4 regions of the Marivita sp. S0852 genome follow, and region 3 is predicted to be linked to each of the others. Evidence: riboswitches for the same ligand, from Rfam matches in the RefSeq annotation. Region 3 holds a riboswitch; each other region holds the start of a gene.
The links. Region 3 has a riboswitch for cobalamin ahead of ACG74X_RS09740 (FecCD family ABC transporter permease). Riboswitches for the same ligand answer to the same signal wherever they lie in the genome.
Positions count from the first base shown of each region.

Region 1 (7,300 bases), on a different contig from region 3:
CCTGCGCATAGCTTGGCAGTTGAAACACAGCCTCGAACCCGTCCGTGCTGCCATGTGGCGGGGAGTGCAACGCGAGCGTTGCTTGCGCCCCATCGGCAATTGCCCGCATAACGTCGCGCAACGGCACCGACCCGTGCCGACAGTTCCGACAGATCGAAAGGCTTGAGCATGTAGTCGTCGGCACCGGCGTTCAGTCCGTCAATACGATCGCTGATCTGGTCCATCGCCGTAAGGATGATCACTGGTGTTACATCGCCCCGCTTTCTGAGCGTGCGCAGGAAAGGCTGTCCGCGACCGTCGGGCAACATCAGGTCAAGAAGGATCAAGTCATAGGTCGCTACATCCAGATATCCCTGTGCGCCATCCAGTCGCGTGGCCCAGTCGATGGAATGCCCATCCGCGATGATCTGATCGCGCACCGCCGCCCCCAGCACCGTATCGTCCTAAATTAGCAGCACACGCATATCTGTTTTTCCTGCTCCGTTTGTCGTCCTTCTATCACCTCTCAAGCTGAAGGACTCCTGAAGCAGAAATAATGCGTACTTCAGGTAGGTGTCAGGTCGACTAGGGATAACGCCACATCAACGCAAACTTTCGGAGATGGAACAATGAAGAAATACCTGATGGCTACAACGCTTTTGATTGGTGTTGGTGCGGCAGGTGTCGCTCTTGCCGATGACGACGATTGTCGGGTGCCGATGGCTGACTGGCAACCGCGCGAAGCCGTGCAGCAAATGGCCGAGGCGCAGGGCTGGACCGTGCGCCGGATCGAGACTGATGATGGTTGTTATGAAATCAAGGGCCGAGATGCCAATGGCCGTGAGATCGAGGTCGAGGTTGATCCTGCCACGCTCGCCGTAGTCGAGTTTGAGTACGAGGATGATGACGATGACGATGACGATTACCGTGGTCGCAACAATGCTGCGCCAGCCGGTTCAGCTGAGCCGCCTTCGAATGGGCTGTTTGCGCCGGACGCAGCGCCTGTCGTTCAGCAGTGATCCGAACTCGGATCACATGAGGCTTGGCCTTAGCGCAACCTGTCCTGGTGACCCTGGCTGCATTTGAAATTGGCGCATCAGCACTTTCATCCGCAAACCTCTCGATTTGATGGTTTGCTGATCGACCGCGTCGTCATCCCAAGCACGGCGGGGTCTTTTTCTGGCCAAACCTGACGCCTGGCTGAAGCAGTTTTCTGTTTCCTGTCAGGAACACATCAGCCCAATCCCACAGACAGGACAAGAAGTTAGAAAATGGAGATTACTGATGAAAACGCTGCTATCCGCCCTCGCGCTGACCGCCGCCCTGGCTGTTCCCGATCTGGCAATTGCCAAACCGGTTACCCTGACCGCAAACATGAACCAGTATGGCGGCGACGGAGCCTATCTCGCGCTTTATGTCACTGATGCAAACGGCACTTATATGGGCAGCCTTTGGATGGCGGGTGGCAAGTCCAAATACTACGAACACCTGAGCGACTGGTATCGTGCGACGGGCGGAAATACCGCCGAGATCAACGGCATCACCGGGGCCAGCGTTGGCGCGGGGCGGCAGTTGAAAATCACGCTCGACCTCGCGGATGCACTGTTTGACGCAGGCTATGAATTGCACATCGACGCGTCTGTTGAAGAGATGCGCGACAGCCCGTCCGAAGTGGTCGTTCCACTGACCACGACTGGCGCGGGTCAGTCGACAGCGGGCCGCCGCTACATCCGTGATTTCACCTACGACATGTAATTTTTCCGAAAGGAGCCTCGCAATGCTGCGTGCTCTGCACAAATTTCCTGTCCGGATCGCGGCCTTGCTGATCGTAATAATGACGCTCAGCGGGGCAGTGTTAAGCGTTCTTCCCGCACTGGAGACGGTGCAGTCCCCCGCGCAGACCGACCCAACGCTCACGGTTGCCACTCTGGCGGATCGCATCGCCATCGCATACCCTGGTGTCGAGCAAATCCGCCGCGCTCCGTCAGGTCAGATCACGGCGTTTTATTTTGAAGCCGGACAGCCCGGTGCAGTGGTCATCGACCCGGCCACTGGCGTCGGTGTTGCGGATTACGAGCCTTCCGCCTTTCAACGCTGGATGACCAACCTGCATCGTTCGCTGTTTCTGGATGACGCGGGGCGGCTTACGGCAGCGGCAGGGGCAGTGTCGCTTCTGGTGTTATCAATCACGGGTCTCATGCTGACAGCAAGGCGGGCAGGGGGCTGACGGCGTTTCTTCTCACGCCTGCGCGGCCCCTTGACAGGGCGGCTGCATGTCGAGGTGGCACGGCTGACTGTCGTCGGACTATTGCTCTCCTCAGCCACCGCACTGTTCATGACCGCGAGCACCTTTGATTTGCTCCCACACAGTAGCGCTCCCGCGTTCCCGACCGATATCAGCGGCCAGACCGGCGCGGTCCCCGGCACCATCGGATTGCTGCGTGACACGCCTGTGAACGCCTTGCGCGAACTGACCTTTCCCTATCCGAACGATCTCACCGACACCTTCAAGCTTAAAACCAATCTGGGCGAGGGATATCTGGATCAGGGAACCGGCGAAGTTCTGGTCTGGGCCGATGCAGGCACATGGCAACGCTTCAATGAAACGATCTACATGCTGCACACGGGACAAGGTCTGGCATGGCTTGGAATGATCCTCGGGGTGATGGCGCTCGGCGCGCCGTTCATGGCCGCTACCGGCGTGATACTCTGGGTGCAAGCGCGCCGTGCGCGCCCCCGGATTTCGGGAAATGTTGCTGCAGGGCAGGCCGACACGGTCCTACTGGTCGGCAGCGAAGGGAGGAGCACATGGGGCTTTGCCGCGACCCTGCATGAGGCGTTGACGCTGGCGGGACACAAGGTCCATGCGGCACCAATGTCGCAATTCGCGCCAAATCGGTATACGGCCCGAGGATCCGTTTGGCTTCGCAGCGTCGAACCCTGTCGCTTCTTGGGCAGATCAAAACCCGGCTCGTGATCTTGGATGATTTCCACCGCACATACAGCTTCAGGAAGCATCAGATGGTCGACTTCCAGAACTTCGTCCATCACCTGATCTCCAAGTACGACATTCGGGTCGTGCTCGCTGGCGCACCCCGTATCTGACGTTGGGCTATGGAAGACGAACAGACTCTCGGTCAGCCGGATCATTTGCAGTATCGCGCTTGTCTTCGATGGTCGATCAAGCAAACCCGGAACGGGTGCGCATCATCGAAACTGACAGTGACCACCATCTGCGGGTTACACACGGTGTAGTCACCAGCCAATCGGCCCCGATGGCAGTCATTGAAAGCGCCCTTGGTCTCACACCTGACCTTTCCGGGATGCTCGGCAATCGCAAGGTTTTGATTGTGGAACGCGGCACCGATGCGCTGATCTTGAGCAAGCTATCCGGCCTATTGACCAGAGGCGACAAGGTGGGGCTATCAGATCACATTTATATGTGGCCTGCGCAGACGTCCACCAAGGCACCGATCTATGCGGCGTTCGCCATCGGCCAGAGATGGAATGCCGGCGTGCTACTCGACACCGATGAAGCAGGCCACCAAGCACACGAGAAAATCAAAGCTATGAACCTGAAAGCATATTCCGACGATACTGGCCATGAGTTTCGGGTGTTCATGCTTGGGGACGCAGCCGGTGTGAAGAAAACCGATGTTGCGATCGAAGATCTGTTTCCAGATGAGTGGTATCTAGATTGCATCAATCGTGCCTACGGACTGGCGCTCAGGCTGGAAGACCTTCCCGAAGATGGTTCAACTTTGATTGCCAAGCGCGTCGAGATGGCCATGAAGCAGCGCCAAGGGCGCGACCTCAAGAAGAAGGATGTCCTCACCGAAATGTTGAAGGACTTCGACAGCTGGAACGAGATCAGCGATCTGCCGAAGGGCACTGCTACTTGTGCAGGGCGCTTGCCCGAGTCTCATTAATTTGGTCTCATTATTGGCGAGTTCCGACACGCTGCGTGGGTACGGCATTATTTTCGCGTAATCAGGGTTATGTAATATGGATGCACAGCAGATGACTGACAGAGGGATCATCCTCCGCAGCCTGTCACGATCTGCGCATCAGATATGTGTCCATGATCCAACCATGTTCGGCACGCGCAGCAGAACGGAGTGCTGGAATCTGCTCGGCGGCGTCTGTCAAGGCACCGTGCCACAACACCTGTTGCGGCATGCCCAGAAAGGCTCCCCACCAGATGGTGATATACGTCGGGTCCAGTTGACGAAAGCTGCAATCCGCATCGAGCAGGACAACCACCGTCTCCGCCTCGGCGGGCCAACCGTGATCGCGCAGGCGTCGACCCGTGGTCACATGAACAGGTCCATTCACCGTGTTCAGCGGGATCGCATGGGCCGCCGTCAACGCCTGAATCGCCGTTATTCCCGGCACAACCCGCATCTGTGGCGGCGGCGACAGGCGCGCGGCGATGCGCAGGGTGCTGTCGTAAAGCGCCGGATCTCCCCATACCAAAAGCGCAACTGGCCCCGTGACACCAGCCGCTCCCAGGGCCGCCTGCCAGCGTTCGGCAATACGGTCATGCCATGCGGCAACCCGGTCTTGATAGGGCAAATTCGGATCGCGGACCGGATATTGAAAGGGAATGATCCGCGCTTTTGTGCCGCTGGCTGCGATAATGCCAAGCCGCAGCTGTGCCAAATCATCTTTATCCGTGCCTTTGTGCGGCACAAGGACGATTGCGGCATCACGAAGCGCCTGCATGCCCGCGCCTGTCACATGGTCAGGGTTGCCAGTGCCGATCCCGATCAGCCAGAGATGTTCGATGGTCATTACAAGCGGACGGATCCGGGCCGACAGGCGGCCCAGATCCCATCGCTTAGGCAGCGTTGTTGTATAAGCGGTGCGTGAACAGGCCGCGAACACCACCGCCCCGCAGCGCCTTGGCCCCGGCCAGAACCGCAAGATCGGCGATCGGTTCGATCACCACGACCAGCATATAGGCCAATCCAAAGGTCCAGACGGCGTTAAGGTTGTCCGCCCCGAACCCCTGACCGTAAAACGCCCAGAACGCCACCCAGGCGACGACACCGCCCTGATAGGCGACTGACATTTTGAACACATCTGCATAAGCCAGATCGACATAGGCGCGATCCCGCGGGATGATCCTGTGAGCCAGCGCATCAATGGCGAAAAGCGGCACCAATAACGTGGTGACGTTGACGAAATACATCGGCAGGTCTGTCGGAGCAAAGAACATGCCCTGCACCAAAAGCCCCAATGCCAGACCCACAGCCGAAGGTGCCGCCCCCAGCAGCAGGAACAGCGTTGTGCCAAGAATGAAATGCACCTCGGACACACCAACCGCGAAATGGGGCAACAGTTCGAAAAACACGAAAACGCCGATTGTGGCCAATACTGTCCGCGTGGCGAAAGATGCGATAGTATGGCTGGATAGATCGTTGGCGATCAGTTTGAAAGAATACCCTGCAGCTGCAGCCGCAGTGCCATAGGCAAATACCATTTTGGCGCCGTCAACGACGCCGGGTTCAATATGCATGAGACACGTCCCTTGTTAAGTCGCCCCTCCGGCGACGGGTGATTTGATGAAGGCAAACGCCTTCGGTTTCACGGCAGGTCTCCTGACTTGCGGGTCAATGCGCGCGGGCCCTTCCCAGCCATTCGGCCAGTGGTTTTGCCATTGCGCTCACCGCTTACAGTTGCGGGGGCAGTCCGGGTCTTTCACCCGATTCCCTTTTAGCCACATGCGTGGCACCGTGTTTTCACGTTACGTCAAACCGCTCTGTCTCGCAAAGGATATTTCCCGTATCAAAGCTGTGACAGCGCAGGGCGCGATCTGAGGCTCGATCAAAATTGGTCATGGTTTTTCTTGCGTGATCAGATGAAAGAAAGTGCCCGACACACGCCCGCGATGCGACCCGGTTTCCGCCACCGGATTGCCATCGGCATCGGCCACCTGCGCCAATGGGGCGTCTGGCTGATCAAGGATTGTGGAATAGTGGTATTCATGGCCGCGCAGCAGCACACCCGGATCGAAGCCCGGCAAGCGGGCCAGCAACCGGGCCTGCCGATAGCCCAGATGGAATTTCCGTTTTTCATAGCTGGTGACCAGACCAAGAAGTCCGGCCATCTTGTGACAGCGGCCCTCCTTGTCGACCAAGGCAGCGCCCAGGGCCATATAGCCGCCGCATTCACCATGCACCGGTCGGGTTTCGGCATGGGCTTTCAGTCCGGCGCGAAATATGTCGGCCGCTGCCAGCCGACCGGCGTGCAATTCCGGATAGCCTCCGGGAAGCCAGACCAGATCAGCACGGGCATCCGGCGCTTCATTCGCAAGGGGCGAAAACGGCAAAACCTCGGCCCCGGCAGCGCGCCAGCCTTTGATGAGATGTGGATAGGTGAACGAAAACGCAGCATCCTGCGCCAAAGCGATCCGCTGTGCCGGCGGGCGGGGCATGGTGCCCCCTGTCTGCAATGACCTGCCACATGCCGCAGCCCGGAGTGCAGCGATATCAACATGCTCGCGCAGAAACGCCGCATAGCCCGCGATAGCGGCGTCCAAGTCCGGATGCTCGACCGCCTGGATCAGGCCAAGATGCCGCTCCGGCAAAGTCAGATCCCCGCGGCGTGGCAACGCGCCCAGCACGGTCAGCCCCGCTTGCTCCATCCCCATCCGCGTCAGCCGTTCATGGCGTGGCGATGCAACGCGATTCAGGATCACACCGGCAAAAGGCAAATCGGGCGCATACATGCGAAAGCCCAACGCCGCCGCAGCAGCAGATTGCGCCTGCCCGCTGACATCCACCACCAGCACAACCGGCCACCCCATCCGCAAAGCTGTCTCGGCACTGGTACCAAACCCGGTCTGGCCGCGCGTGGCCACCCCGTCATAAAGCCCCATGGAACCTTCGGCGACGCAGATATCGGCCCCTTCCGCCTGCCCTGCAATCGCGGTCAGCAGTGCATCATCCATGGCCCATGAATCAAGGTTGAACGACGCACGCCCCGAGGCCGCGAGATGAAACGCCGGATCAATATAATCCGGGCCGGATTTGAACGGTTGGACGGTGATCCCCTGATCTGCCAAGGCCCGCAAAAGCCCCAGCATCACGGTCGTCTTGCCCGTCCCCGAAGATGGGGCCGAGATCATGATACCCGGTGCATCAAACATCGGTGTCGCTCCAACCGGCCCAAGGGCTGTGGGCGCTTTGCGGCCGGTAGCGGCGGTCGTAATCCTTGGCATACAGACAGCTGTCGTCAAAACCTTCGCCGCCCAGGGCAGGCCCGACAAGGATCAGCGCAGTGCGCGTAATGTCCGCATCCATCCGCCCGGCGATAT
Region 1 is NZ_JBIQWA010000006.1:160,033-167,332, reverse strand. Features, by position in the region: partial or broken gene ACG74X_RS14945 (response regulator) at 99-434, opposite strand; gene ACG74X_RS14940 (PepSY domain-containing protein) at 609-998, shown strand; gene ACG74X_RS14935 (DUF2271 domain-containing protein) at 1,264-1,734, shown strand; partial or broken gene ACG74X_RS14930 (PepSY-associated TM helix domain-containing protein) at 1,757-2,956, shown strand; gene ACG74X_RS14925 (hypothetical protein) at 2,953-3,084, shown strand; gene ACG74X_RS14920 (hypothetical protein) at 3,153-3,908, shown strand; gene cobF (precorrin-6A synthase (deacetylating)) at 4,033-4,773, opposite strand; gene ACG74X_RS14910 (energy-coupling factor ABC transporter permease) at 4,820-5,500, opposite strand; cobalamin riboswitch at 5,555-5,735, opposite strand; gene ACG74X_RS14905 (cobyrinate a,c-diamide synthase) at 5,819-7,132, opposite strand; gene cobM (precorrin-4 C(11)-methyltransferase) at 7,125-7,300, opposite strand, start outside.
Region 1: it holds a riboswitch for cobalamin, as region 3 does, so the genes downstream of both, ACG74X_RS14910 (energy-coupling factor ABC transporter permease) here and ACG74X_RS09740 (FecCD family ABC transporter permease) in region 3, are expected to answer to the same signal.

Region 2 (7,300 bases), on a different contig from region 3:
ATCCTGGCCCGTGGGAAAACCGTTTGGACCGGAAAGCTATCGGAAATTACTCCCGAGATTTCAGGCCGTTACATCGGAGTGTGACGCGGCGCTGACTGTCTATTGCAGGATCGGTCGGATGCGCCCGGATTGCTATTGGGTGGTGCCTTGGGTCGCGGACCGGCGTTCAGTGACCAGCCGGTCAACCGCATCCGCCACCTGGGCAACCGCCCGCAATGCATATGGTGTGCCGCAGACCCAGTCGGGCGAGCTGTGCAGCACCGGGTAATCGCCCAGCGCGGGATGCGTGGTCATTTCCTCGGATCGTGAAAAACCACCATAGCTGGGCGATCCGACCAAAAGATCAGGTTCGTGCAGAACAACCTGTTCTAAAGCCAACCGCCCATTGCCCGCCACGCCAAGCTCGGCCGACAGGTTGCGCGCACCGCCTGCCGTCAGGATATCATGGCTCAACGTGCCTTCGCCCAAGGCAAACCCGTTGGGATAAAAGAACGCGGCGAGCGGGGCGGTCGGTTCGACATTGGCCCGGTTTGCAAGCCGGTCTTCCACGTCGCGGGCCAGAGTGTCAGCCGCAACATCCTGTTTCAACACACGCCCCATTGCGCGCAATTGTGACGGGATCTCATCCAGCGCGCGGGTCAGCGGAAACTGTATCACCTCGATGCCAACCTCGCGCAGCATGTCCAACAGCGCCGGATCGGTAAACCTGCCAGCCACCACAATGTCAGGCTGGGTGACGGCAATCGCTTCGGCACGACCATTGTTCTGGGCAAAGCGCTGTGCTTGTGATGCCATGGATGACGATCGGGGATCGACGGACAGATCGCTGAGGGACACAATCTGATCCGGATCGGCCAAAAGCATCACCAGTTGATCGGTACACACATTGACCGACACGACTTTCGGCAGATCCGAGGCGCTGGCCCAGACAGGGGTCAGCGCCAAAAGCAAAGGCGTCAGCAGACGCAGCATCGCCTAGAACGTCGTTTCGATACCAAAACGGATGGTCCGCTCTGGCGCATTGTAGCCGCGCACCGTCTGGTATTCGACATCACCGATGTTATCGATTGCGCCATAGACAGCAGCTCTGTCCGTGATGGCATAGCGGGCTGACAGGTTCCAAAGTGTATAATCATCAAGCGGCGTTGGTGAGCCAAAACCATCAAGAATATCCGCTACACGGGTCATCGACACCCCGACCTGAAGCTGATCGGTCACGTCAGCATCCAATGCCAGCGAAAGATCGTGACGCGGGACACGAATAAGGCGATCTCCGCCTTCTTCTGCGTTGGTCAAAGTATAGGCCCCCGTCAGCCGGACCCGGTCAGAAAACGCATAAAAACCGCTAAGCTCAAGACCGCGGGTTTCGACCGTATCGTCAATTTGTGTATAGCAGCCAAAGCTTTGCGACGGCAGACAATCCGGTGAAGACCCAAAATCAATCAGATTGTCGATCTCGGACCAGAACAGCGTCGCGCGTACTGCACCACGGGTTCCATAGCTGTGGTCAATGCCCAGATCGAAACTGCGGCTGGTTTCAGGATCAAGAACGCCCGATCCTGCGAAGGGACCGAACCGTTCATAAAGCGACGGCGCGCGGTATCCCGTGCCCAGAGACGCGCGAAGGCTTGTCGTATCGGTCAGAGCATAGGACAGTGCCGCGCGACCTGACACCTGGCCGTCGAAGTCAGAATAATCATCGTATCGCAGGGTCAGCGAGATTTCCAATTGATCATTGGGCGTGGCCTTGATTTCGCCGAAAACAGCGGCATTGGACGCGTCATACTTATTGCCGTCCAGCGACGCGCGCTCTTCGGTCCAGTCGGCACCAAACGCCAAGCCGACGGTCGGTGAAATTTCGCCCTGCGCAAGATAGGCAACGGTGTCACGTTGCCCATTGAAATCTTGCGTGAACCCGCCCGCATCAAAGCGATCAACCTCGTATGTGCTGAATGACAGCTCATGCGACCACGCTCCAAGCTGGTATTCGCCGAACAGACGTACACCTTTGCGCGTCTCGTCGAATTCGCCCGAGGCGTCCGTTGTCGAGCGATCAAATTCAGACGTGCTGTCAGACCAGATGCCCGACATTCCCAACCGGATCGTATCGCTGACCTGATAGGCTGCGAACAGGTTGACAGAGCTTTGTTCAAAGCCATCATTCTCGTCATTGGTATCCCGCGCCGAAAAGCCCTCGGATGTGACACGACCCAAGCTAAGCGCCAGTTCGGCACGTTCGTCCAGGTAGCCGAAACTCAGATTGGCGGCCCCTGTTTCAAAGCTGCCGAGCTCTAGCTTGGCGTTGCCCGAAAACCCGTCGACCAAGGGTCGCCAGCTTTGGACATCGACAACACCACCAATCGCGTCCGATCCGTAAATCGCGGATTGCGTGCCCTTGATTACTGCAATGCGATCCAGTGATCCGGTAAGAAGCGTTCCAAAATTAAAGGCTGTCTGGGTGCTTGACGGGTCTGTAACGTCGATGCCGTCGACCCGAACGCCAATATACGACCCGCCAAGTCCGCGAATGCGGACGGTGGCGCGGGTGCCCAAACCACCGTTCGATGTCACCGACACACCCGGCAATGCATCCAGCGCAGCGGACGCACCGATCCCTTTGATCGACAATTCGGGACCTTCGGCCACATCAATGGTCGCGCCGGTGGTCTCAAGGTTGGTCGGCAGAAGGCCCCCGTAGACAACGATCTCATCGAGTTCGACAACGGCACCACCTGTCTCCTGAGCCGCGGCCAAAGACGGGGCGACCATGATTGTGCATAGAAGAAGTTTGGATGTGAGGCGTGACATGACATGTCTCCCGGCTTTGTCTGGCGCACCGCGCCGGCTTAATAAATAATCTGGAATGCCTGAGCATCCGCAGACGGTGATAGACACCACTGCGGACGTGCCGCCGCCCCAACGCACCCCGCGTCCGGACTGGGTGTTGGCTTACGGCAGGTCTCCTGACTTGCGGGTCTGTGCTCTGCTGGCCTTCCCAGTTCCGTTCACCGGACCCAGTGGCACTTTCAGCGTCGCTCGCCGCTCACAGTTGCGGGGGCAGTCGCGGATTTTTCGAAAGAAGCACCGCGTTCCCTTTTCACCAACCGTCTTGCAACGATCGGACCGTAAACATGTCCATCTGCACCCTGACGGTCTGGTGCGTCAAGTCTGGTTTACGCGGCATATTGGATAAGCTGATCGACCCCGGCTGCGAGACCGGATCACATGTCGCAATCTGCGCCATAGGTGCATCGGCGGAAAAAGGTTTTTTCAGTCGAGTGTTTTTGTAAGGATTGCATTTCTGATTAAAATAGTCGACAACTATCGCCATGAGAGAATCCCAGCCACCTGTCTGATGCAGGGCAGCCCGGACACAAACGAGGATGCATGCAATGGTTCGGTTGTTGAATTTGTTATTTCCAAAACACGAACAAGACGCGCAGTGTTGGCGAGACGCTCTGTATGGTTGCCTGTCACAAGATGGCGGGTGCGAATGCAGCTTTGAGACGCTGTCAGACGTTATGCGAGGTCGGACATGAACGCCATGAGCGACAAGCTAAGTGCTGCCACCACAACGAACTCTGACTGCGAGATTCAGGTTCATGACGCACGCGCCTTGATCCCTGACGGGGTGCAGGCAAAAATCGTGCTCGACGCGCAGGTTTACACGCTTCGGATCACCCGCGCCGGCAAGTTAATTCTGACGAAATGAAAATGGAGCGCGACATTCGCGGCGCCGCCGCCGTGGGGCAGCTGACCGAAGTCACAGCCTGGGAGGCCGAGTTGATCCTCAACCTCCGCCTTTGGCAGGATGGCCCGAATGGACAAACTCTGGTCTGGAACAGCTATGCCACGGCTTTTGGACAAAAGGACGGACGGGCCGAACTTTTGCGGTTTGAACGGCTGATTGCGATGATCGACACCCATATGGTGCGGCCCATGGTCCGGCACGGCGTTGCATGTCGGTGCATCGGATCGGACGAAGCGGTCTTTGCCAACATGGTGCGCTTTGCCAGTGACGGCGATCTGCACGAGGCATCACTGATTGCAACACTTTTGGTTTGGCCCGCATTTGCAGAGCACCTGGCATTGCTATCCGCAGAGGTAGGAACCGGCACGCGCGAGCTGGTCCGAGGGCACAATCCGGCACGCGACGGGTTGACCAATTCACAGATCACCAGACACTGATGACACATATAAAGTATCTCTTCATACCCAGCCAAAACAGGACAGGCGTCGCCTGCTATTTGCGAGGATCATATGGCCAAAATTCCCAGCCCCTGCATTGACGTTTGCAAATTCAAACGCGCCGGGCACTGTATCGGATGTTCGATGACAAAGGCGCAGAAGTCACTGTTCAAGGATCTAAAAAAAGACAAACACCGTTTGGCTTTTGTAGAAATGTTGCAACGGCAGCAGGACGCATTGGGCAAGTACAGCCACTGGAAACTAGCCTATGCGAAAAAGCTGAAAAAGAAGAAGATCAAGCTGGTCTGGGATACTGACAAAGCGGCCTGACGCCAGAACGAAAAAAGCGGCACCCCCATGGCACCGCCTCTAACGTGCACTTGCGTTGCGATCAGCGCAGATGCGCGCGCAGGAACCAGGCAAATTTCTCGTGCTCTTGCCCGCGAGCAATACATAGGTCTTCGGTGAGTGTGTCACCGTTCTCTGCCGCCAGTTCGCCTGCGCCGGCCAAAGTTGCCGCAAGCGTTTCCTGTGCTTCCATGAGGGTCTTGATCATTTCTTCGGCGGATGCATGACCTTCGCGCTCCGACACTTTGGACCGCTTCAGCATCCCGGCAAGCGTGCCTTCCGCGTGCGCATCAAGCGCTTTTACGCGTTCCGCCAGATCATCCTGAGCGACAAAGTGATCTTCGTAGATTTTCTGGAACAGTTCATGCAGGGGACCAAAGGCCATGCCCGTCACATTCCAATGAAAATTCTGCGCCATCATCGTGGTCACGGCTGTTTCCGCAACACATTGATTCAAGGCATCTGCAATTTGTTTTTGAGCATCTGTGGACATAGACATCGCTGTTTGTGTCATGTCACCCTCCATATCGGTTAAAATACTGCTGGCTGGCACGTCGGCTGGCTTGCTTATCCTAATAGATAGCAACTGTCCGCGAAATGCCAAGCGCATTTTAGAATTATTCTAAACTAGATCGAATTTTTCAACGATTGACGTCATAAGAAACCCGCAGTGACGCCGTGCATAAGGTTTTACTCGGGACCGCAAGAGGAAGTTGGTGCTTGCGACGTCATTGAGGGCGATGGATGAGGCCAACTGCAAAAGCAATGTTTCATCGAACGACAAGTCGGCTTCTCCGGGGATATACAGAATTGGAAGCTTACCCAGCGCCTGTGACAGACATCGCATCAGAGTGTCCGCATAAGCGGTTGTCGCAACCTGTTTGTCACAAGACAGGACCGCGCAGGCCTGAAACAGATCCTGATAGGATTTGGCTCTGGACCGCCGCCCAACCCGCCTTAACGTATCAATAAAGTGCTTTTCCTGTTCGGTGAGCGTGGGTGCTGGCCGGTGTGTTGTACCGGCAAATTGTTGATGCACTGCCCCCATCTTGGATATTCCCGTTCATTAACCAGACCGCAAGCGGTGTGAATTTCAGATTCCTGACAATATTACTAGGAAATATATAAGAAAGGCTATGCGGTGCAAGCACTTTGGGGTGGTAAATCCTGTTTTTAGGGCAACACAGCCGCAACGGCGATATCGAGTTTGTCGACCACCTCGGTGATTTGGTCGTCGGTGATGATAAAGGGCGGTGCCAGCAAAACGTGATCCCCAAGATTGCCATCGCGTGTGCCCCGCATCGGATAGCAGATCAGACCGGCATCAAAGGCCGCTTTCTTGAACCGGTTGGCGGTGTTTTCCGACGAGTCGAATGGCGTCTTTGCAGTCCGATCCTGCACAAACTCCATACCGCGAAACAACCCTTTGCCACGGATGTCGCCAATATAAGGATGCTGGCCAAACCTGTCTGTCAGCGCGGCAGCAAGCTTTTCTCCCTGCGTCTGCACGTTCTGAACCAATCCCCGGTGCAGCAGCGCTTTCACAACCGCAAGCGATGTGGCGCAGGCCACAGGATGACCGAGATAGGTATGGCCGTGCTGAAAGAACCCAGATCCGTCTGAAATCGTTTGATAGATATTCCGCGTGCACAGCATCGCGCCGATCGGTTGATACCCGGCCCCCAGACCCTTCGCGACGCACAGGATATCCGGCAAGACGCCGTCTGCGTCACATGCAAAAAGCTGACCGACACGCCCCATGCCGCACATGACTTCGTCAAGGATGAGCAAAACCCCATAATGATCACAGATATCGCGAACCCTTTTGAAATAGCCCTCAACCGCAGGAACCGCACCCATGGTCGCGCCGACAACAGGCTCTGCGACAAAGGCGATGACGCTGTCGGGCCCAAGCCGCAGGATTTCCTCCTCCAGCTCTTGTGCCACACGGTGACCGTATTGCGCCGGGGTCTCATCCTCGGCTTTGTCGACATATTCGTAACACGGCGCGATATGCGACACGTCCATCAGGATCGGTTCAAACTGTGCACGTCGCCACGCGTTGCCGCCGGTTGCCAGCGCGCCCAATGTGTTGCCGTGATAGCTTTGACGCCGTGCAATCACGTGGCGACGTTGTGGTTCGCCCTTCTCCAAAAAATACTGCCGCGCCAGTTTCAGCGCGGATTCAACCGCCTCTGAACCGCCAGACACAAAATATACCCGATCCAGATCACCGGGGGCTTCGCGTATCAACACATCGGCAAGCTCTTCTGCCGGATCACTCGTAAAAAAGCCCGTATGCGCATAGGCCAGACGGGCCGCCTGATCCTGAATTGCCTGAATGATTTCTGCATCGCCATGTCCCAGACACGAAACAGCAGCACCGCCAGAGCCGTCAAAATACTGTTTGCCTGTCTCATCATACAGATAACAGCCTTCGCCTTTGACGGCCTTGACCGGCGGGGCCAAATTGTGGCGCGGGAAAACGTGGCTCATGGCATTTACCTTGGACAGCGCGGGCGGTTTCAATCGCGTTTGGGTCATGTTTCACAACATCAACAGCCGCCTGAAAACACAAGCCCCGAAAGCCATCTGAATGGTTCAGATGAACACTGGGCTGGCCCATCCCTTCCGAATCGCGTTTTATGGGAACAGGGCGTGAAAAATCCTGCGATGTCACATTGTTGGGGTACCGCAGGACCGGAGAGACAGAACCCGCACGCGCGTTTCCATCCGAATGGGGCCTACCCCATCAACCAATTGG
Region 2 is NZ_JBIQWA010000005.1:448,622-455,921, forward strand. Features, by position in the region: gene ACG74X_RS13990 (ABC transporter ATP-binding protein) at 1-84, shown strand, start outside; gene ACG74X_RS13995 (ABC transporter substrate-binding protein) at 133-972, opposite strand; gene ACG74X_RS14000 (TonB-dependent receptor plug domain-containing protein) at 976-2,808, opposite strand; cobalamin riboswitch at 2,936-3,143, opposite strand; gene ACG74X_RS14005 (hypothetical protein) at 3,132-3,290, shown strand; gene hemP (hemin uptake protein HemP) at 3,536-3,712, shown strand; gene ACG74X_RS14015 (hypothetical protein) at 3,715-4,188, shown strand; gene ACG74X_RS14020 (DUF1289 domain-containing protein) at 4,261-4,518, shown strand; gene ACG74X_RS14025 (Dps family protein) at 4,580-5,050, opposite strand; gene ACG74X_RS14030 (aspartate aminotransferase family protein) at 5,710-7,032, opposite strand.
Region 2: it holds a riboswitch for cobalamin, as region 3 does, so the genes downstream of both, ACG74X_RS14000 (TonB-dependent receptor plug domain-containing protein) here and ACG74X_RS09740 (FecCD family ABC transporter permease) in region 3, are expected to answer to the same signal.

Region 3 (7,300 bases):
CAGCGGATCAATCATCTGTTGCGGATGCGCATAAAGCGAGAACGTCTCCATGTTCGTCGCCATGATCCGGCCCTTGCGATCCACGATATCGGCACGGCTGGCAATGATAGACGCCCCTGTTGCCTGGGCGCGGGGTTCGGCCGGTTCCGACGCCGCCAGCGTGCCCATGCGCGCCCCGATGACGCCAAACGCACAGAAAAACATCACCGCCATGACCAGCAATCGGCCCTCTGCCCGCGACCGGGACATATCGCGCATCTGTTCGTGACGGATGCGCAGGTTTTCCTTTTCGATGGCGTCGGGGTTTTCGCCTTTCTTGCGCGCGTCCAGGATACGCGCCAGCGGGCGCAGCGGTGTGCGGATCATGGATTGGCTCCGGCGCTGGAAATTTCAACCGACTCGGTGATGGGCAGTTCTGGCGGTGTGGGATAGGCCACCTGATCCACGCGACCGAATTGATCGGGTTGCAGAGGCATCAGGCCCAGCCTTTCAAAATTGATTTCCGCCAGATCGCGCAGCCTGTCGGGGCGGTTCAGATACGCCCATTCCGCCTTGAGAACCGCCAGACGCGCCCGCGCATCGCGGATTTCGGCGCGGGTGTTTTGCGCCTCGGCCAACGCGGCCTGGGTTTTGTAGTTTTCGTGATAGGCCCAAAAAGCGGCGGCAATCACTGTCAAGAACGTCAGAACATACATTAACGACCGCATCAGCGTTTATCCTTCAACTGGGGCAGCGCAATCTGGCCTGCATCAATCGCACCGGCGGGGGCATCCGTGCGTCGGGCCACCCGAAGCTTTGCCGACCGCGCGCGCGGGTTCACATCCACTTCACCCGCATCCGGGCCGACCGCCTTGCGGGTCACCATTTCGAATGCCGGTGTGTCTGTTTCGATCTCGGGGGCATAGCGGTTGGCCCGCCCGGTTTGCCCGGCGCGCGCCTGAATAAAGCGTTTGACCATCCGGTCCTCGACCGAATGAAAGCTGACCACCGCCAGCAATCCCCCCGGTTTCAGCGCCCGTTCCGCCGCCATCAGACCCTGCATCAGCGCGCCATATTCGTCATTCACAGCAATGCGCAACGCCTGAAAGCTGCGGGTGGCCGGGTGCGATTGGTTGGGCTTGGGGCGCGGCAGGCAGGTTTCGATGATCCCGGCCAGCGCCAGCGTGCGGGTGATCGGGCTGATCTTGCGCGCGGCAACAATTGCTTTGGCGATCCGCCGTGACGCGCGCTCTTCGCCGTAGGTATAAAGGATGTCAGCAATATCGACTTCGTCAGCCTCGTTCACGATATCCGCCGCCGACGGCCCATCCTGGCCCATTCGCATGTCAAGCGGCCCGTCCCGCATAAACGAAAATCCGCGCTCGGCCTGATCAAGCTGCATCGACGACACGCCCAGATCCAACACCACACCGTCCACGTTTGAGGCAATCTGGTCCATCTCGGCAAAATTCGCCTGATGCAGTTGGATGCGCCCGTCATACTCGGGCAGCCAGGCAGCTGCCATCTCATGCGCCAGCGGATCACGGTCGATGCCGATCACGGTGTCGGCACCTGCCTCGATCAAACCACGTGCATACCCGCCCGCGCCAAAGGTTCCGTCGATCCAGACCCCCGAAACCGGCGCGACCGCCCGCAAAAGCGGGGCAAGCAAAACCGGAATATGTGGATCATGTGGCGGCGAGGCAGCGGCAGCAGACATGTTTTAGCCTCCTGATGGCCCATCAAGGAAGATCAGCGGGTCAACATTGTCGGGCAGATCGTCCAGCCACTCTTCGGTCGCCGCCAGCTCTTCGGATTCGTAGGTCTCGGGCTCCCAGATCTGGAAGGTGTCACCGGCACCGGTGAACAGCGCCTCAGAGGACAGGCCGATCTTTTCGCGCAGCTTGGCCGGCAAAACCAGACGCCCGGTGTCATCCACGCTGGTTGCATGGGATTGGGTGTTGAACAAGCGTTGCAGCATCCGGCGCTCGACCGATCCGCGGGGAAGCGCCTCGATCTTGTCGTCCACCTCTTCGATGGCTTCGACCGTATAACATTCAAGATATTTGCGCCGCTTGTCGCCGTAGACAATGACCAATTCGGGGTTCAGACCTTCGGTGTAGTTCGGATCGCCCGCCTCCAGCACACGGCGAAACGAGGCCGGGATAGACACCCGACCCTTGCCATCAACCTTGTGATGACTTTCGCCTCTGAACCTTAGCTTGCGGGTCACTGCCCTACTGGTCCTTTCACGCCTTGGGTCCGGAAACGGAAACGGCGGGTTGATCTGCTGCCACTGATCAACCCGCCGCCCGTGTCCCGTCTCCGGGAAAGTCCGACTGCGCGCGCCACCTGGGGGGATGTCTGCTCGCCCGCGCGCCGGATCTCTGTGTTAGATGAAAGCGGGGGCCTGTATGAAACCTGCTTTTTTTATTGTTTGGATACCGCGTTGAGGTCTTTGTCGCCTCGTTTGCTGTTCCTGCTCTCATCTTGTGCATTAGGGATGCCATGGGAAAGCATGGGTCGCAACAGTTTTTTATGGGAAAAAACACAAACCTTTGTTTTACACATACCCCAAACACAGCATCTGGTAGGCAATCAGGGGCTAAAAATAGCAAATGATCCGAGCAATTCATCATTAACCACAAGATATTGTGCCGGCATTTTCTGACCATCGAGACCCATAATTTCCCGAAAGCATATAAAACAAAAGTGGAACATTATGTCTTATCGCAGCTATTTTACGAAAAAAGCATAACGGATCACGCAAAAAACCTGGAAATTCGGCGTCGATTCGCGGAATCACCCCCGCCTGGCCCAGCGCGTCCCATATCTGTCCCATCGTTTCCCATGCCGCTCCCGTCACACCCCGGGCGGCCCCGGTGCTTGCAATGGTCGGTTCCGCAGAGTACGCCAGAGCTGTCACGGTCCGGGCAAAACCCGGTGAAAAGGGAACGCGGTGCAACCCCGCGACTGCCCCCGCAACTGTAAGCGGACAGCGTGATCGGACAATGCCACTGGGACCGCCCGGGAAGGCCCGATCCACGCCATGACCCGCAAGTCAGGAGACCTGCCGTGGCCGATCACCCTACATCCGCGCGGGGTGCGCAGGGTGTAACGGTTCTCCGGTGTGGTGGCGGTCGCCGTTCGGGGCTTTGGCCCCGAACATGTAACACGCGCGGGAGGTCGAAGAGTGAAGCTCTTTGTTGCGCTACTGGCTCTTGTTGCGGCGATGTCCTTGATATCGCTTTTTGTGGGCTATGCCGCCATCCCCGCGGGGACGGGCCTTGCCGCGCTTTTCGGGAGCGGCGATCCGCTGATCGTGACGGTCATGCAGGACATCCGCCTGCCCCGCACGCTTCTGGCCGCCATGGTGGGCGCGTCTCTGGGGCTGGCCGGTGCGGCGATGCAAGGCTTTCTGCGCAATCCCCTGGCCGAACCCGGTCTGATCGGCGTCTCCGGATCGGCGGCACTTGGCGCGGTGATCGCGCTTCAGACCGGTCTTGCGGTGACCTTTGCCCTGGCGCTGCCCTTGACCGCGCTGACCTTTGCGGCGGTGGCTGTGGGGATGATCCTGCTGCTGGCCGGTCCGCGCGGGTCGTCCTTGACGCTGATCCTGGCAGGCATCGCCGTATCGGCCTTTGCGGCCGCACTCACATCGCTTGCGCTGAACCTGTCGCCCAACCCCTATGCCGCCTCCGAGATCGTGTTCTGGATGATGGGCAGTGTGGCCGATCGCGCCATGAGCCATGTCTGGCTGGCGCTGCCGATCATGGCACTGGGCTGGCTGGCGCTGGCGACGCTGGGGCGGGGCCTTGATGCGCTGACATTGGGCGAAGACGCGGCCGAAGCGCTTGGCGTGTCGCTGACATCGCTGCGGCTTCGGTTGTTGTTCGGCACCGCGGCCGCAGTGGGGGCTGCAACAGCAGTGGCCGGTGCCGTCGGGTTTGTCGGGCTGGTCGTGCCGCATATCCTGCGCCGGGTGGCGCAGGGTCGCCCCTCGACATTGCTTTGGGCCTCTACCCTTGGCGGGGCCGCGATGGTGCTTGCCGCCGATCTTGCGGTGCGGCTGATCCTGCCGGAACGCGACCTGAAACTGGGGGTTGTGATGGCCCTGATCGGCGCGCCGCTGTTTCTGCATCTGATTTACAAAACCCGAAGGGAAATCGCATGACCCTTCTGGCTTTGGATGCGTTGACCGTGCGCCGGGGCGAATGCCCGGTTGTTGACGCGGCCTCGCTTCGCCTTCGGGCCGGGGAATGTGTGGGACTGATAGGTCCAAACGGCGCGGGCAAAACATCTTTGCTGCGCGGCGCGCTTGGGCTGTTGCCCTTTGAAGGCACAAGCAGCCTGGCACAGTTGCGCCCGAAAGACCGCGCAGCACAGGCCGCCTGGCTGCCGCAAAAGCGCGAGATTGCCTGGCCCATGACCGTGGAACGGGTGGTTGCGCTGGGCCGTCTGCCCTATCTGGCCCGTGGCGCGTCGCTGTCGGCCACCGATCAGGCCAGCGTCAACGCCGCACTCACGCGGATGGGGCTGGACAGCTTTCGCTCGCGCATTGCCACACATCTGTCCGGTGGAGAGCAGGCACGCGTACTGATTGCCCGCACATTGGCGCAGGAAACGCCGCTTCTGATTGCCGACGAACCGATTGCCGGTCTTGATCCTGCCGCGCAAATCGCCACGCTTGAGGTGTTTCAATCGCTCGCCAAAGACGGCCGCACCGTGTTCACGTCGCTGCACGATCTGTCGTTGGCTGCGCGGTATTGTTCGCGCATCATTGTGATCCACGCCGGGCGCATTGCCGGAGACGGCCCGCCCGAGGACGTCTTGACCAGCGATATGCTGGCGCGGGTGTTTCGCCTGAACGCAAACATCGTGCACACGCGCCACGGGCTGTTGATTGAACCTCTGGGGGTGCTGCCATGACCGCCCCGACCCGCATTGTCTGTCTGACCGAGGAAACCGTCGAAACCCTGTATCTGCTGGGCCAAGAGCACCGCATCGCAGGTGTCACAGGCTATGCTGTCCGGCCCAAACGGGTCCGGGCCGAAAAGCCGCGCGTGGGCGCGTTTACCTCTGCTGACATTCCCAAAATCCTGGCCCTGTCGCCCGATCTTGTGCTGACATTTTCGGATTTGCAGGCCGATATCGCCGCCGACCTGATCCGCGCGGGTGTCGAGGTGATGGCCTTTAACCAGCGCGACATTGCCGGAATCTTGCGCATGATCCGCCTGCTGGGCAGGCTGGTCGACTGCACGGACGCCGCCGACGCGTTGGCGCAGGGCTATGAATCGCGGATCGCCGATTTGACAGCACGCCCGCCTGCCCACCGCCCCCGGGTCTATTTCGAGGAATGGGACAGCCCCATGATCACCAGCATTGGCTGGGTTTCGGAATTGATCGACATTGCGGGCGGCATGGATTGCTTTGCGCATCTGCGGACCGAACAGGCCGCGCAGAACAGGATTGTGACATCCGATCAGGTGATTGCCGCACAGCCAGACATTATAGTGGCCTCGTGGTGCGGCAAGAAAGTGCGGCCCGAGAAAATTGCCGCACGCCCCGGCTGGGCAGACATACCTGCGGTGCGTTCGGGGCGCATCATCGAGATCAAATCGCCGTTGATCCTGCAACCCGGACCGGCGGCACTTGGCGATGGGCTGGACGCATTGATCGCCGCCATCGCCGTCAAGGAGACCCAAGCATAATGACCGATACGATTGACTTTCTGAACCGTGGCGGACCGGCGCTTTGGGTCATTGCAGGGCTGAGCGTGGTCACACTTGGCCTGATCCTATGGAAGATCTGGAGCCTGTCGCGTCAGGGCGCGTGGCGCAGGCAGGCCACGGAAACGGCGGTGACGCTTTGGCAAAGCGGCCATATCGACACTGCGCTGCAGGGGCTGGCCGCGCGCACCGGTGTGCGGGCACAAGTTGTCAGAACGGCCATGCAGACGCATCAATCGCTTGCCGCCGAGGCCGCCCTCGCGGAAACGTCCCGCGTGGCCAGACGCGTTCTGATGGACACCGGAAGCGGCTTGCGGGCGCTTGATCTGATTGCCACCATCGCACCGCTGGTTGGGCTTTTGGGCACCGTTCTGGGCATGATCGACGCGTTTCAGGCCTTGCAGGATAGTGGCGCACGGGCCGATCCGGCCGCTTTGGCCGGGGGCATCTGGCAGGCCTTGCTGACCACGGCCGCAGGCATGGCTGTCGCAATCCCGGCATCAATGGCGCTAAGCTGGTTCGACAGCGTCAATGACCGTCTGGCGCATGATTTCGAAGATCTGACCACGCGGGTGTTCAGCCATTCACAGGCCACGCATGATGCTTGATCTTGGACGCAGACCGCACAGACGGCGTATCGGGCTGACCCCGATGATCGACGTGGTGTTTTTGCTGCTGGTCTTTTTCATGCTTGCGGCCCGGTTCGGGACAACCGATGCCCTACCCCTGTCCCTGGCCGGTGCGGGCGCGTCTGACTATGACGGGCCGCCCCGTTTGCTGACGGTTTTGCCGGATGCGCTCTGGTTGAACGGGATCGAGGTCACCGACCCCGTCAGCGCGCTTGCGCCGCTGATGCCGTCTGATGACGCGATTGTCGTGCTGCGCGCCGCAGAGGCCGCCAAGGTGCAGCGGCTTCTTGACGTTATGACCCAGCTGCGCGCAGCGGGGCTGACACATATGGTGGTGCTGGAATGACGCACCGCCTGTCCCTTTCCACGCGCGCGCGTCGCAGGGCGCGCGAACCAGTGGTTCCGATGATCAACGTGGTCTTTTTGTTGCTGATCTTCTTTCTGATGACCGCTCAGATCGTCCCGCCCGCACCTTTTGACATGCAGCTTGCAACTGCCGTCGGGGACGAGGACATGGGCCAGGACGGGCTTTATCTGAATGCACAGGGCGACATGGCGTTTGCCGATCTGCGCGGGGAGGCCGCAATGCGGGCTGCAGTCGAGGCCAGTGCAGACGCACCGCTGCGGATCTTTGCCGATGCCAGCCTTCGCGCCGCGACCCTTGCGGGTGTCCTGGCAGACGTGTCCGCGCTTGGGATGCGCCGTGTCGAGCTGGTGACGGACGGTGGCTGATGCGGGTTGTTGAGGTCGCGATCTTTGTCACACTGTCCGGCGCATTGCATGTGGCGGCGCTCACGCTTGCGCCGCCTCTGAGTGGTGGCAGCGGCGGTGGTGACGGGGGATCGGCGGATGTGACGCTGCGCGCCGCCAGTCCGACGCTTGCCGCGATGGTCGAATCCTGGACCGCGCCGCCCGAGACCGGCACCGCACCCGCGCTGTCCACCCCGGCCCCGTTATCCGCCC
Region 3 is NZ_JBIQWA010000004.1:134,624-141,923, forward strand. Features, by position in the region: gene ACG74X_RS09720 (peptidoglycan D,D-transpeptidase FtsI family protein) at 1-366, opposite strand, end outside; gene ACG74X_RS09725 (cell division protein FtsL) at 363-707, opposite strand; gene rsmH (16S rRNA (cytosine(1402)-N(4))-methyltransferase RsmH) at 707-1,699, opposite strand; gene mraZ (division/cell wall cluster transcriptional repressor MraZ) at 1,703-2,212, opposite strand; cobalamin riboswitch at 2,888-3,072, shown strand; gene ACG74X_RS09740 (FecCD family ABC transporter permease) at 3,212-4,153, shown strand; gene ACG74X_RS09745 (ABC transporter ATP-binding protein) at 4,150-4,908, shown strand; gene ACG74X_RS09750 (cobalamin-binding protein) at 4,905-5,690, shown strand; gene ACG74X_RS09755 (MotA/TolQ/ExbB proton channel family protein) at 5,690-6,316, shown strand; gene ACG74X_RS09760 (ExbD/TolR family protein) at 6,306-6,683, shown strand; gene ACG74X_RS09765 (ExbD/TolR family protein) at 6,680-7,069, shown strand; gene ACG74X_RS09770 (TonB family protein) at 7,069-7,300, shown strand, end outside.

Region 4 (7,300 bases), on a different contig from region 3:
CTGTGGGCATTGGCCTTTTCGTTTTCTACACCTCTTTTTTTGGCGCGTTCGAAACCCTCATTCAGCGCGCGTCGTTTGTTGGCCTGATCGTGATCATGGCTGTTCTGCTTTACCCGACCGGCCAGGGCAAACGCTGGCGCGGGCTGGGTATTGCGATCGACATTCTGATGGCGGCTTGGGTGATTGCGTCCGCGATTTACGTGGTCGCGAATTTCGAACGCATCATGGTGCAACTGCCCTTTGCCGAACCGCTGGACGTATGGTTGGGGTTTGGCACCTTGATCGTGATCCTGGAATTGGCCCGTCGCACTGCGTCGCTGGTGTTTCCCATCATCGTTGGCGGGATGGTCGCGTATGCCTTTTTCGGCGACGCAATTCCCGGCGCGTTTGGGCATCGTGGCTTTGATATCTACTACATCACCGAGGTCATTTTCCTGTCGGATCGCGGGCTTTGGGGCATGCTGGTCTCGATCGCCTCGACAACGCTGGCGGCCTTTATCCTGTTCGGAGCGCTTTTGTTGCACACGGGGGCGGGCCAGACGTTCTTTGATCTGTCTGCCCGCGCAGGTGGGGCGAGCCCCGGGGGGGCGGCGAAAATCGCGACCATTGCAAGCGGTTTGTTTGGGTCCATCTCCGGGTCGTCTGTCGCAAACATCGCGACCACGGGGAATTTCACCATCCCCTTGATGAAGCGGCTTCGCTATCCGGCCCCTTTTGCCGGTGGGGTCGAGGCCGTGGCATCGACCGGCGGTCAGCTGGCACCACCCATCATGGGCACCGCAGCCTTTGTCATGGCCGAACTCGTGGGCGTGAATTACTGGACCATTGCCGCTGTGGCGTTCATGCCGGCCTTTCTGTTCTATTTGGGTGTCTTCACCACGATCCATCTGATCGCCAAACGCACCAATCTGGGGCAAGTGGACGCCTCCGATCTGCCGGACTGGAAGGCTGCGTTGAACTGGCAACGCCTTGCGCCGATCCTTGCGGGAATCGCGGGGCTGGCCTGGGGCATCTGGAACGGAAATTCGATCCAGTTGACCGCCTGTTTCGGAATGATCGGCATCATCGTCGCCTATAGCATCGGCACCTTGGCCGGGGGTGGCACCTTGTCGGAAATCGCGGCCACCTTGCTGCGCGCGTTTCGGGACGGGGGCAAAGGGGTTGTTATCGTTGGTATCCTGCTGGTCGCGGCGCAGGTTTTTGTTGCGATGGTCAATCTGACAGGTGTCGGCATCGCCGTAACATCGCAGATCATCGGCGTTGCCGGTGGCAACATCTGGGCCATCGCCAGTATCATGGCGGTGGTTTGTCTGATCGCGGGGATGGGGTTGCCGACCTCGGCTGCCTATGTGCTGGTCGCTGCTGTATTTGCGCCCGTCTTGATCCAGCAGGGGCTGGACCCCGTGATGGTGCATCTGTTTGTGCTCTACTACGCCGCGCTGTCGGTTATTACGCCGCCGGTCTGTGTCGCGGTCTTTGTGTCGTCGACCATCGCCCAGGCTCCGTGGACCCGCGTTGCGCGCGACACGCTGCGCCTGGGAGGGGTCGGTTACGCCCTGCCCATGCTGTTCATCGCCTATCCCGGTTTGCTGTTGCAAGGCGGGACGGCAGAGATCGCACATGCCGCGTTTTCGGGCATCGTGTTTGTGATCGCGGTGGCGGCACTGTCGGCCAATCAACGCGTGCGGATGGTTCGGAAGGGCTCGGCCCTAGTGTGGATCACGATTGCTGTGCTTGCCCTGCTGCCGGGTTGGACGGCCTCAATCATGGCCGCCGTGGTTCTGATCGCCAGCTTGCGCTGGCCCGACCCGGTGACCGCACCCGCCTAGCGCATGTCGCGCCTGTTCTTGTTCTTGACAGTGGCAATGGATTCGGCAAATGCTGCTTCTGTGTTGGTGCCTGCAGCTGCAGGTGAAAAGGGAATGTTGAGCCGCAATCTATCGCGGTCAAAACAGCCGCCCCCGCGACCGTGACCGGAAAGGTCGATCACCGCCACTGGCAGCCGCCGGGAAGGCAGATCGACCGTAGGGCCAAGAGCCCTGAATCCGCAAGCCGGGAGACCTGCCAGCACAAGACGACGAAACCGGACGGGGTGTTCTGGTGTCGGGGCGATTCCGGCAGCCGGAGTATCCTCGCCATCCGTTCCCGCGTTCCATGCGATATGGGACCGAGAGCCATGACAAACACGGCAGAACTGCCAGAAAATCCAACTGAATTGCTGATTTGCACCAAGTGCCGTCGCGGCCGGGACGATCCCGGCGATGACCGCTGGCCAGGGCAGGTGTTGTTCGACGCAATGCGCCGTTTGCCGGTGCCTCACGCGATACGCGTAACGCCCGTCGAATGTCTGCAAAACTGCGACCATGGGTGCACAATCGCGCTGCGGGGTGGCGCGCGTTGGACCTATGTGTTCGCAAATTGCGATGAACTCAACGATCCGGAGATGATCCTGGACGGTGCCCTCCGCTATCACGCCACCGCGGATGGCCTGATCCCGTGGCGCGAACGTCCCGAGCATTTCAAGCGTAACTGTGTCGCCCGTCTTCCCCCACTGGAGAACTAACATGTCAGACCTTGCGAAACTTCCCGTCACCGTCATCACCGGATTTCTGGGTTCCGGCAAAACCACGCTGGTCCGTCAGCTGATGCAAAATCCCGGCGGCAAGCGTCTGGCGGTGATTGTCAATGAATTCGGCGATGTGGGGGTCGACGGTGATATCCTGAAATCCTGTGCCATCCCCGATTGTCCGGCGGAAAACATCATGGAACTGGCCAATGGCTGCATTTGCTGCACCGTCGCCGATGATTTCATCCCCACGATCGAGGCGCTGATGGCGCTTGATCCGCGCCCGGATCATATCCTGATCGAGACCTCTGGTCTGGCCTTGCCCAAGCCGCTGCTCAAGGCGTTCGACTGGCCCGACATCCGCTCAAAGATCACTGTTGATGGCGTCATCGCGCTGGCCGATGCCGAAGCCGTCGGGGCAGGGCGCTTTGCCACGGATGTGGCCCGCGTGGATGCGCAAAGGCTGGCTGATGACAGCATCGACCACGAAACGCCTTTGTCCGAGGTGTTCGGCGATCAAATCTCTTGCGCCGATATCATCCTGCTGACCAAGCCCGATCTGGCCGGGCCTGTCGGCGTTGCCCGTGCAAAAGAGATCATCGCGGCAGAATCCGTGCGCACCGTGCCTGTGGTCGAAGTGGCGGAAGGGGTGGTTGATCCGCGTATCATTTTGGGGTTGGAGGCCGCAGCAGAAGATGATCTGGACGCGCGCCCGTCGCATCATGACGGGGCTGATGATCATGAACATGACGATTTTGAGAGCATTGTCGTCACGATCCCGGAACTGGACGATCCCGCCGATCTTGTTGCGTCCATCGAAGGGCTGGCGCGGGATCACAACATTCTGCGGATCAAGGGCTATGCCGCTGTCGCAGGCAAGCCGATGCGCCTTTTGGTACAAGCCGTAGGTGCCCGTGTCCGGCATCAGTTTGACCGCGCCTGGCACCCTGACGAGGCCCGCGAGGGACGGCTGGTGGTGATTGCCGAACATGAGGATATCAACGCGGATGTGATCCATACAGCGCTGCGGTCAGTCCCTGCCAGGGCTGCAGAGTAGCCGCCATGCATGTGGTCTTTCGCGAAAGTCACGGTCTGGAAGAGAGCGAGACACCCTTTGACGTGGGGCAAGAGCCTGCGGATCTGGTGGTGTTGTCGCTGTCGGATTCCGATCTAGGCGCATTCGCGGAGGCCTGGCATCGCGGCGGTGGGCCAGAGGGCCGTTTGCCGTCGCTCAGGCTGGCCAATATCGTGGCGCTTAAACATCCATTGTCGGTCGATACCTATATCGACCAAACGCTTAGCGGTGCCAAAGCCATACTTGTCCGTCTGATCGGTGGCGTGCCGTATTGGCCCTACGGATTGCAACAGATCCGGGCGCTGGCGCAGCAGAAACACATCGCGCTGGCCGTGCTGCCCGCTGACGGGCGCGAAGACCGCCGTCTGGACGAAATCTCGACTGTGACCAAACCTGTGTTAACGCGGCTGGCGCGGCTGTGTGACACGGGCGGGACGGTCGCCGCGCAGGCCGTGCTGGCGCATATGGCGCAGGCGGCGGGGCTGGAGGCGGGTCCGGTGCAAAGCACCGTGTCCCTGCCGCCGGTGGGGTCATGGACACCCGAGGAGGGCACCTGTTGCCCGGTTCAGGCGCTGGGGACCGAGGCGGCCCGGGCCGGCAAGCCGCGCATCTTGATCGTCTTTTACCGCTCTTACCTTGTCGCCGCTGACCTTGCGCCCATCACATCGTTGTTTGCGGCCTTTCGCGCACGCGGGTTTGACGTGGTTTCGCTGTTTGCCGCATCGCTCAAAACACCCGAGGCTGCGGGCTGGCTGCGCCGTCAGGTTGCGCTGCTGGCACCTGTGGCGATTGTGAATGCAACCGCCTTTTCCGGCAAAGGCGCGGCGGGCACGTCGCCGCTGGACGTGGCAGGCGTGCCGGTCTTTCAGGTGGCTTTGGCCACATCGACGCGCAAGGCATGGGCCGGTGCAGAACGGGGCCTGTCGCCGGCCGATCTTGCGATGCATGTGGTGCTGCCAGAGGTCGATGGCCGCATTATGGCTGGTGTGGCGAGCTTTAAGGACCCGGGCAAGCGCGATGCGGATTTGCAATATTCCCGCTTTGCGCATCGGGCCGATGCCGAACGCATCAATGCAATCGCCGATCGTGTTCAGGGGTGGACCCGGCTTGCCGCATTGCCAGCTGCAAAGCGGCGCGTGGCGCTGGTTTTGTCCACGTATCCCGGCAAGGATTGGAACATGGGTCATGCGGTCGGGCTTGATGCGCCGCAATCGGCCAGGTCAATCCTGAGCGATCTGGGAATGGCAGGCTATGACATCGGCACAGAGGAGACACCGTTACACGATGCCCTGGCAACGCACCGCACCGCCTGGCCGTTAGAGGCGTATCGCGCGGCGTTGGCGCGATTGCCGCAGGGCTTGCGCGACACGCTGGCAGAGGTTTGGGGTGATCCCGAAACGGACCCATCTTTCCGGGATGGCGCGTTCCACTTTGCCGCGGTCCGGCGCGGTCGGGTGTGGATTGCGCTTCAGCCGGAACGCGCCACGCCTGAAGGTCGAGAGGACAGCTATCACGATCTGGCCCGCACCCCGCGTCACGGCTATGTCGCGTTCTATCTCTGGTTGCAGCGCCACGCCGACGCGCTGGTGCATATCGGCGCGCATGGCACGTTAGAGTGGCTGCCGGGTAAATCTGTGGCCTTGTCCGCGACGTGCTGGCCCGAATGCCTGACCGGATCGCTGCCGGTGATCTATCCGTTCATCGTCAATGATCCGGGCGAGGCTGCGCAGGCCAAACGCCGCATCGGTGCGGTCACGCTGGGCCATATTCCGCCGCCTTTGCGCACCAGTGGCACACCCGAGCCACTGATCCGGCTGGAAGCGCTGCTGGACGAATTCTCCAACGCCGATGGGCTTGATCCGCGACGGCGCGACCGGTTGCAAGGCGATATTCGTGAAGAGGCGCAGGCACTCGGGCTGGAAGACGATCTGGGTCTGGAACGGGCCAGTTGCAGTGCAGAAGCGATCACGCAGATCGACCGCTTTGTCTGTGACATCAAGGAAAGCCAGTTCGGCAAGGGTTTGCATGTCTGGGGCCGAACACCGCGCGAAGCAGCCCCCTTTGCCACATCACAATCGGTGGCGGGCGAACGGCAAGCATTGCTGGACGCGTTGGCGGGGCTGCGTATCGCGCCCGGTCCCTCGGGTTCGCCGTATCGCGGGCGCCGCGACGTGCTGCCGACAGGTCGGAACCTGTTTACAACCGATCCACGCGCCGTGCCCACACGCGCGGCGTATGCCCAGGGTGTTCGGCTGGCTGATGAATTGATCCGGCGGCATTTGCAGGACGAGGGCGACTGGCCGCGTGGCCTGATCGTTGATCTGTGGGGCTCTGCCACTATGCGCACGGCCGGAGAGGAATTCGCCATGGCGCTGCATTTGCTGGGGGTGCGCCCGATCTGGGATGCCGGATCAGAACGTGTGTCCGGTATCGAGGTTCTGCCACTGGCCGAGATGGACCGCCCGCGTATCGACGTCACCTTGCGGGTTTCGGGCCTGTTCCGCGATGTGTTCCCGACCTTGTCGGCATTGTTTGCCCAAGCCGTGCGCATCCTGGCGGCCCGTGACGAAGCCGCCGACTGGAACCCGTATGTGACGCTTGGCGATCTGGCGCGGGTCTATGGACCGGCACCGGGGCAGTTTGGGCTAGGGATTGGTGCGGCTTTGGACGATTACAGCGATCTGGGCCGCGAAGAGGCGGGGTTGGCCTGGCTGAGTGCAAGCGCCTGGGCGCTGGACGGCGATGTGGCAACCCGTAACACGGCTGGCATCCGCGACCGCGTGGCCCAAGCGGACAGTTTTATCCATCCGCAGGATCTGCCCGAAACCGATCTGCTGTTGGCGCGCGATTATGCCACGCATGAAGCCGGTTTTGCCGCCGCAAAGGCCATTACGGGGGGCAAGGCCGCGCTGTATCATCTGGACAACACGACCCCTGAAACACCAAGAGCGCGCGCGCTGACCGAAGAGATTGCCCGCGTCGTCCGGGCCCGTGCGGCCAATCCGGTTTGGATCGACGGGATGAAACAGCACGGATTTCGAGGGGCTGCCGAGATCGCCGCGACGCTGGATCACATGGCCAGTTTCGCGCATCTGGCTGGTGCCGTACCGCCGCATCTGTTCGATCTGTATCACGACGCCACGCTGGGTGATCCGGAAACAGAGGGCTTTCTGCAGGACGCAAACCCGCAGGCATATCGCGCCATGCAAGACCGGTTCAGGGCGCTGCGGGAGGCCGGGCTTTGGCAGACGCGGCGCAATTCCGTTATCGCCAGCCTAGGGTCGCGCGCATGACCGCGGTGATCAAGGGCTGGTGTCCCGGTGCCCATCGCCCGATGATGGCCGCCGATGGGTTGGTGGTGCGCATCCGTCCGCGCCTGGCCCGATTGACAGCGGCGCAGGCGTTGGGTCTGTGTGATCTGGCCCGGCACCATGGTCATGGCTATCTTGATCTGACCAACCGCGCCAATTTGCAGATCCGGGGCGTTGCCGAGGCCGATCACGCGCATCTGGTGGCCGCCCTGGCCAGGTTGGACCTGATTGATGCCGACCCCGCATTCGAAGCGCGGCGCAACATACTGGTCGCGCCGTTCTGGCAGCCGGGGGACATCACCTACCGGTTGACGCAGGCCTTGCTTGCCCGGCTTGCAGAGTTGCCGG
Region 4 is NZ_JBIQWA010000006.1:146,963-154,262, forward strand. Features, by position in the region: gene ACG74X_RS14845 (TRAP transporter permease) at 1-1,829, shown strand, start outside; cobalamin riboswitch at 1,877-2,084, shown strand; gene ACG74X_RS14850 (DUF1636 family protein) at 2,177-2,563, shown strand; gene cobW (cobalamin biosynthesis protein CobW) at 2,565-3,623, shown strand; gene cobN (cobaltochelatase subunit CobN) at 3,629-6,934, shown strand; gene cobG (precorrin-3B synthase) at 6,931-7,300, shown strand, end outside.
Region 4: it holds a riboswitch for cobalamin, as region 3 does, so the genes downstream of both, ACG74X_RS14850 (DUF1636 family protein) here and ACG74X_RS09740 (FecCD family ABC transporter permease) in region 3, are expected to answer to the same signal.